Regions from separate parts of the Streptomyces sp. NPDC050988 genome, predicted to be linked through region 1. Evidence: riboswitches for the same ligand, from Rfam matches in the RefSeq annotation. Region 1 holds a riboswitch; the other holds the start of a gene.

The links. Region 1 has a riboswitch for cyclic di-AMP ahead of ACIBEI_RS37375 (M23 family metallopeptidase). Riboswitches for the same ligand answer to the same signal wherever they lie in the genome.
Region 2: linked by a shared signal. The riboswitch ahead of ACIBEI_RS03540 (peptidoglycan DD-metalloendopeptidase family protein) and the one ahead of ACIBEI_RS37375 (M23 family metallopeptidase) in region 1 are both predicted to bind cyclic di-AMP.

The regions. Positions count from the first base shown of each region.
Region 1 is NZ_JBITFQ010000026.1:124,602-128,604, reverse strand. It holds gene ACIBEI_RS37380 (GntR family transcriptional regulator) at 1-596, opposite strand, end outside; gene ACIBEI_RS37375 (M23 family metallopeptidase) at 902-1,675, opposite strand; cyclic di-AMP (ydaO/yuaA leader) riboswitch at 1,688-1,848, opposite strand; gene ACIBEI_RS37370 (M16 family metallopeptidase) at 2,098-3,486, opposite strand; gene ACIBEI_RS37365 (M16 family metallopeptidase) at 3,483-4,003, opposite strand, start outside.
Region 2 is NZ_JBITFQ010000001.1:811,453-815,455, forward strand. It holds gene ACIBEI_RS03535 (DUF6250 domain-containing protein) at 1-285, opposite strand, end outside; gene ACIBEI_RS03540 (peptidoglycan DD-metalloendopeptidase family protein) at 424-1,344, opposite strand; cyclic di-AMP (ydaO/yuaA leader) riboswitch at 1,349-1,513, opposite strand; gene ACIBEI_RS03545 (alpha-galactosidase) at 1,809-3,890, opposite strand.

The sequences.
Region 1 (4,003 bases):
GCCCGCTCGGTGTGCAGCGCCGTGATCGCCCTGGCCCGGTCGTTGTCGCCGCGTGCGACGGCGTCCACGATGGCACCGTGCTCGGCCCAGGACTCGGCCGGGTGCGCGGGCGCCTCGACCGAATACATCCAGGCGATCTTGTGCCGCAACTGGGCGAGCGTGGAGGTCAGCGCGGGGCTTCCGGAGGCCTGTGCGAGCGTCTCGTGGAACCAGCCGCCCAGGGAGCGCAGATCCTCGCTGTTGCCCCTCCTGGCCCGCTCCTGGCCCAGCCTGACCAGGCCGCGCAGCACCTTGAGGTGCGCCTCCGTGCGACGCTGGGCGGCGCGCGCTGCACCCAGCGGCTCCAGCAGCATGCGCATCTCCAGGAGGTCGGCGGCCTCCTGCTCGGTCGGTTCCGCGACACACGCGCCCGCGTGCCTGCGCGTGACGACGAAGCCTTCCGCCTCCAGGGTGCGCAGGGCCTCCCGTACGGGGACCCGCGAGACGCCGTACCGGCGCGCGAGCAGTTCTTCGGTGAGCCGGCTGCCGCGCTCGTAGACACCCGCGACGATGTCGTCACGGATCGCCGTGCATACCGAGTGCGCGGGAATACGCATGACCGGACCTCCGCCTTAACCCCCGCGAAACGCGGTCGATTGACGCTTGTTCGGTGACTCTATTGCAGAGAGCGGGAAATTCCGATGGCGGACCGGAATCCATGGATATTTTTTGGACACACCTCGCTTCTGAACAGGCAGTCGTCCGGTGCGAAGTCGGCCGGGAAGTGGCCGAGAAGCCGTCAGGAAGTGATCAGAACCGCGCGAAGGCCCCGGCTCGGTGAGCCGGGGCCTTCGGGAGCGGTGTCCGCGCGGGCGGGCCGTTGCGTGGGAAGGCTGCCGCGCGGGAGGGCGGTCGCCCGCCGTCAGACGTTCACGCCGTGCTGGCGGAGATACGCGATCGGGTCGATGTCCGAGCCGTACTCCGCGCTCGTCCGCGCCTCGAAGTGCAGGTGCGCCCCAGTGACGTTGCCGGTCGCCCCGGAGAGGCCTATCTGCTGACCGGGGGTGACCGTCTGGCCGACGGAGACACCGAGGGACGACATGTGCCCGTACTGCGTGTAGGTGCCGTCGTTCATCTTGAGGACGACCTCGTTGCCGTACGAGCCGCCCCAGCCGGCCTCGACGACGGTACCGGCGCCCACCGCGTGCACGGCGGTGCCGCTCGCGGCGTGGAAGTCGATGCCGGTGTGGCTGCCGGAGGACCAGACGGCGCCGCCGGCCTTGTAGCCGGTGGAGACGTACGAGCCGGAGATGGGAGCGGTGTACGACTTCAGCAGGCGCTCACGCTCGGCCGCACGGGCGGCGCGGGCCTTGACCTCGCGCTCCTTCTTGGCCTTCTCCGCGGCTTCCTTGGCCCGCTCCTTGGCGGCGGCCTCGGCCTTCTCGCGGGCGGCGGTCTCGTCGGCGGCCTGCTGCTGGGCGGCGGCCTGCGCGTCGATCTGGTCGGCGACCGAGTCGCCGATGGTGATCGCCTGGGTCAGGGTCTGCTCGGCCGGGCTCTCGGCGGCGAGTGCGGGAGCAGCCAGGGTGCCGACCACACCGGTGGTGGCGAGTGCGGCGACGCCGACGGTCCGGTTGGTCGTGCGCTTCATACGGCTGGGACGACGGTGCTTCCCGGCGGCGCGAGTGAACGCCATGAAGTGGCTGGTCCTTTCCTTCCTTCTCGCCTACCGGGTTAGCTGACGGGTTCGGAGCAGGAAGGTCTCCTACGGACATCCTTCGGGAAGGGCGTCCGATTCACCCCAGGGACTACGTATGGGTCCCCGGCTCCCCTGGCTCGCGCCGTACGGGGACTCGGCGATGACTGTCCGGTGCCGCGGGCGCGGCGCACTGCCTGACGAACAGCCGGACCGACGCTAAGCGGGGCGTCTTTCAATCAACAAACGGATCAAGGGTTTTGTAGCGCATGCCACAGGGCAGACGGGCAACCTCCCTACCAATACGGACAACCAGCGGTTCTGGTGCTGAAGTCCGGGCAAAAGGAGAACCCAGGCGCCCCTTCGGTCACCTGGGTTCTCCGCGGAACGGCCCTGTTCCGCTGCGCCTTCTACTGCGCGTTCTACTCCGCTGCCACGACGCTGACTTCACCGATTCCGAGGGCCCGGACCGGCTCCTCGATCTGCGCGGCGTCACCGACGAGGACGGTCACCAGGCGGTCCACCGGGAAGGCGCTCACGGCGGCCGCGGTGGCCTCCACGGTGCCGGTCGCGGCGAGCTGCTGGTACAGCGTCGCCTGGAAGTCGTCCGGCAGGTACTGCTCGACCTGATCGGCGAGGGTGCCCGCGACGGCGGCCGCCGTCTCGTACTTCAGCGGCGCCACGCCCACGAGGTTCTGCACGGCGATGTCGCGCTCGGCGTCGGTGAGGCCCTCGGCCGCGAGGGTGCGCAGCACCTTCCAGAGGTCGTCGAGCGCCGGGCCCGTGTTCGGGGTGTCCACGGATCCGCTGATGGCGAGCATCGCCGCGCCCGTCCCGTCCGGCGCGGAGCGCAGCACCTGGCCGAACGCCCGCACACCGTAGGTGTATCCCTTTTCCTCACGCAGGACGCGGTCCAGGCGCGAGGTGAGGGTGCCTCCGAGGCAGTACGTGCCGAGCACCTGGGCGGGCCACACGCGGTCGTGCCGGTCGGCGCCGACGCGGCCGATGAGCAGCTGTGTCTGGACGGCTCCCGGCCGGTCCACGATGATCACGCGGCCCGTGTCGTCGGCGGTCACCGGCGGAATGGGGCGGGCCTCGGCCTGCGATCCGGTCCAGGCGCCGAGCGTGTCCCCGAGCAGCGCGTCGAGATCGACGCCGGTGAGGTCGCCAACCACGACGGCGGTCGCGGTGGCGGGGCGTACGTGCTTCTCGTAGAAGGCGCGGACGCCCGCCGAGTCGATCGCGGTGACCGTCTCCTCGGTGCCCTGGCGCGGCCGCGACATGCGCGAGGTCGCCGGGAAGAGCTGCCGGGAGAGCTCCTTGGCTGCGCGGCGGGCCGGGTTGGCGGTCTCGTGCGGGATCTCGTCGAGCCGGTTGCGCACCAGCCGCTCGATCTCGCTGTCCTCGAAGGCGGGTGCCCTGAGGGCGTCGGCGAGCAGACCGAGCGCCTTGGGGAGCCGGGAGACGGGGACTTCGAGGCTGATCCGTACGCCGGGGTGGTCGGCGTGCGCGTCGAGGGTGGCGCCGCAGCGCTCCAGCTCGGCGGCGAACTCCTCGGCGGAGTGCTTGTCGGTTCCCTCGGTGAAGGCACGCGCCATGATCGTGGCGATGCCGTCCAGGCCCTTCGGCTCGGCCTCCAGCGGGGCCGCCAGGAGGATCTCGACGGCGACGACCTGCTGGCCGGGGCGGTGGCAGCGCAGCAGCGTCAGGCCGTTGTCGAGCGCGCCGCGCTCGGGGGCCGGGAAGGCCCAGGGCCTGGCCTCGCCGGCCTGGGGCTGCGGGTGGAATTCCATCGTGGCGAGCTCGGTCACTTGGCCGCCTCCTCGTCGGTGTCGTCAGCGGCGTCGGTCTCTTCGGCCTCTTCGGCGACGGTCGGCTCGTAGACCAGCACCGCGCGGTTGTCGGGGCGCAGGCGGGCCTTGGCGACCTCCTGGACCTCCTCGGCCGTGATCTCGAGGACCCGCTGGACGGCGGTGAGGGCGAGCTGCGGGTCGCCGAACAGCACGGCGAACCGGCACAGTTCGTCGGCGCGGCCGGCGACCGTGCCGAGACGGTCCAGCCACTCACGCTCCAACTGGGCCTGGGCGCGCTCCATTTCCTCGGCGGTGGGACCCTCCTCGGCGAACCGGGCGAGCTCCTCGTCGACCGCGGTCTCGATCACCGGCACCTCGACGTCACCGGACGTCTTCACGTCGAGCCACCCCAGGGAGGGCGCTCCCGCGAGGCGCAGCAGGCCGAACCCGGCCGCGACGGCGGTGCGGTCACGGCGTACGAGCCGGTTGTAGAGCCGGGAGGACTCGCCGCCGCCGAGCACGGTCAGGGCCAGGT
Region 2 (4,003 bases), on a different contig from region 1:
GAAGTTGTTGAGGTCCGAGACCCGGTCGTTGGCGCCGCCCGCCGAGACCGGCGTGGCGGTGTACTCCAGGACGTAGGGCCCTCGGAGCTTGCGCTTGAACCACACGGTCGCGCCGCTCGGCACGTCCATCTCCAGGACGCCCCGGGACGCGGTGACGCTGCCGCCGTCCTGCAGTTCTGTCGCCCACTGGCCGAGGCCGTGCCGGAAGTCGTCGCGGGCGATGAGCCGCCCCGGACGGTGCCGGGGCGCCGCGCTCGCGGAGTCACTGTGTCCCGGCTTCCGCACCCCTGTCGACCCATCGCCCGGCCATGCCACAGACGTGCCACAGAGCCGAAACACCGAAGGCCGGACCCCGGGGATCACCGGGTCCGGCCTTCGGAGACGAGCGGAGTGGTACGCCGTGCGGGCGCGCCTGGCGTCGGGTCAGACGGAGACGCCCTTGCCGCGCAGGTACGCCAGCGGGTCCACGTCCGAGCCATAGTCCGGGGTGGTGCGGATCTCGAAGTGCAGGTGCGGGCCGGTGACGTTGCCCGTCGCGCCGGAGAGGCCGACCTGCTGGCCCTCGGTCACGGCCTGTCCGGCCGAGACGGAGAGGGAGGACAGGTGGGCGTACTGGGCGTAGTGGCCGTCTTCGAGCTGGATGACGACCTGGTTGCCGTACGCGCCGCCCCAGCCGGCCGAGACGACCGTGCCCGCGCCGACGGCCTTCAGGGACGTGCCGGTCGGGACCACGAAGTCGACGCCGGTGTGGTACCCGCTGGACCACATGCTGCCCGACATCTTGTACGGGGTGCCGACGCCCGCGCCCGCGACCGGCAGCGTGAAGCCGGCGGCACTGGCCGCGGCGGCGGCCTTGGGAGCGGCAGCAGCCTTCGGGGCCGCGGCCTTCTTCGCGGAGGACTGAGTGGTCTTGGAGGCGCCGGAGTCGGAGCTCGACGTGGCGGCGGCCTTGCCGATCGACAGCTTCAGGCCCGGGTGGATCAGCGCCGGGTCACCGCCGATCGCCTTGCGGTTGTCCTCGTACAGCTTCTTCCAGCCACCGCTGACGTCCTGCGTGTCGGCGATCTTCGACAGGGAGTCGCCCGCACGCACCGAATAGGTCTTGGCCGCGGCCTTCTTCGCCTCGGCCTTCTTGTCTGCGGCGGCAGGCGCCGATTCGGCGGCCTTGCTCGCGACATTCGAGACGCTCGCCACGGAATCGGCGGCGGACTGCGGAGTCGCGGCGTGCGCTCCGGTCGCACCGAGCAGCGGAAGGGCGAGCGCCGCGCCGCCGGTTCCGGCGACGGCTATGGAGCGGGTGAAACGCTGGGACTTGGGACGGCGGTGCTTACCCTTCGCGGGCATGGCGAATTCCTCTCCGGCGCCTGCGAGGTGAGCTGTCGGGTGCGAGCTGGAGATGCCCGGCCGTGTTTGCGCACGACTTAACCCCTAGCCGTTCCGGAGACCGGAACAGGCGTTCTACCTGTGGGTCCCCCGCTCCTGCCGTGTACGGGTGGGTGAGCGGATTCCGGGCGGCGGCAGGATTGGGCGTCCGTCCGGATTGGTGGCGAACGTAAGCGACATGAAGACGCAGGAACAACCTTTGGGGTTTCCTGTGTACCCCGTTCTCTTGATCCCTGACCGAAATGACGGTCACGCTGCGTAAATCAGGGATCTCCCCCGTTTGTTAAATCCCTGAAAACGCAGCTGAATTACGTGAACATGGCGACAGCGGACCGTCACGAATATGACGCTGCTCACGGAGTGCCGTTGCAGGAGCCTTTATTCCAGAGCGAGTTGGAACTAAGGCTCCATTACGGACACAACAGTCACATGCGACGCAGCCGGAAAACTGCCGCATCAAGGTCACCACGCAGCCCCGTCCGCAACCCGTGGTGCAACAACACCGCACCGCGGTGGACTTCACCCGTTTCGAGGCATTCGTACGACGCCGCCGGGTCGAGCCCGCGCAGCCGCACCGGAGCGACCGGTTCGCCGTAGTGCTGGGCCTGGAGCCAGGCGAGGACGACGACCTCGCCGTCACGCGAGTACTGCACGGCGCTCAGCCCTCCCTCCGGCGCCCTCAGCCGGTGGAGGTCCCCGCCCTGCACGACGGGCCGGATCTCCTTGTAGAGCTCCACCCACGTCCGCGCCTCGGCCAGCTCCTCCTCGCTCCAGCGGGTCAGGTCGCCGCCGACACCGAGCACTCCGGCCATCGCGCTCATGAAGCGGAAGCGCAGCGAGCTGACGCGGCCGTTGAGCTGGGTGTTCGGACTGTCGGTGACCCAGGCGGCCATGGTCCGCGCGGGATGCACCTGACTGAAGCCGTGCTGGATGGCGAGCCGGTCGAGCGGGTCGGTGTTGTCCGAGGTCCACACCTGGTCCGTACGCGCCATGATCCCGAGGTCGATCCGGCCGCCGCCGCCCGAGCAGGATTCGAAGGCGACGCCCGGGTGGGCCGCCCGCAGCCGGTCCAGGAGGCGGTACAGGGCGTGCACGTGGTCCACCCAGAGCCGCTGCGGGTAGGCCTCGCCGGGCCACCCCGCGTCGGTGAAGCAGCGGTTGAAGTCCCACTTCACATAGTCGATCGGCGCACTGGAGAGCAGCGTGTCGAGCCGCTCCCACAGATACTCCTGGACGTCCTCGCGGGCGAGGTTCAGTACGAGCTGATTGCGCAGCTCCGTCCTCTTTCGTCCCGGTTGGAACTGCACCCAGTCCGGGTGCGCGCGGTACAGCTCGCTGTCCGGGTTGACCATCTCGGGCTCGACCCAGATCCCGAACCGCATCCCGAGCGCGTGCACCTCGTCGGCGAGGGGCTTGAGACCGGCCGGGAAGCGGTCGGGGTTGGGCGTCCAGTCGCCGAGCCCGGCCCGGTCGCTGGTGCGCGCCCCGAACCAGCCGTCGTCGACCACGAACAGCTCGACCCCCATGGCGGCGGCCCGCCGCGCGAGCGCCCCCTGCTGCTCCTCGGAGATGTCGAACTCCGTGGCCTCCCAGGAGTTGTAGAGCACCGGCCGGTGCTCGTCCGCGTCCGGGATCACATAGGCGCGCTGGTAGGCGTGCCAGGCACGGCTCGCGCCGCCGAATCCGCCGTCGCTCCACAGGCCCGCGAAGACGGGCGTGACGAAGCTCTCCCCCGGCTCCAGCCGTAGCAGCCCCGAGTCGTCGTACCCGACCCCGCCGGTGATCTGCACGCGCGCGTCCGGGAGTTGGGCCACGGCGATCCGCCAGGTGCCCGACCAGGCGAGGGCGCACCCGTAGACCTCGCCCCGCTCCTCGGTGGCCGCTCCGTCCGGGTCCAGGGCGACCCAGGGCAGGTGCTGGTGCGAGGTGTGCCCGCGCCGGCTGCCGATGACCTTCTCACCGTAGGTGAGTTCGGAGCGTACGAGCCGGGACTCGGCCGCCCACCGCCCGTGCAGCTGGGACAGCCGCCAGCCGTCGCGCTGCGGCAGCGTCCAGGCCGCGGAGTCGGCGCGCAGCACCTCCAGGGCCGGCCCCTCGTTGTCGAGGGTCACCCAGCGCTCCACGACGTCGGTCCCGGCCCGCATCCGGTAGTGCAGCGTGATCCCGAGCCCGGAGTCGGAGAACCGCAGCCGCAGCTCGTCGCCGTCCGCCTCGTACGTCTCGAAGCTCCACTCGGTGCCGCGCCGCTCGTCCGTCCGCACGGACAGGGCGGGCCGCACAAAACGGGGGCCGCCCTCCACCGGGTACTCCTCGTGCCCGTCGAGGGTGGCCTCGAAGGCCCAGTACTCCGGTCCCGGGCCGGCCGCGAGTGCCTCGGCGTCGGCGAGCGCGATACGCGGACCCCAGTGCAGATGCAGCAGCGCGTCGTCCTCGCCGAGCCGCAGGGCATAACTGCTCGCCGGGCCCGAAAGAAGCCACGTACGACCGTCTTCGCCGATCTCCAACATCAAACCCTCACAGATCCGAACAGGCACGCTCAATCATCAACATCATTATGGGCCGCGTACCTCCCCGGCAACGCCTGTGGACAACTCATTGGCGTACGAATCGATGTCGTATC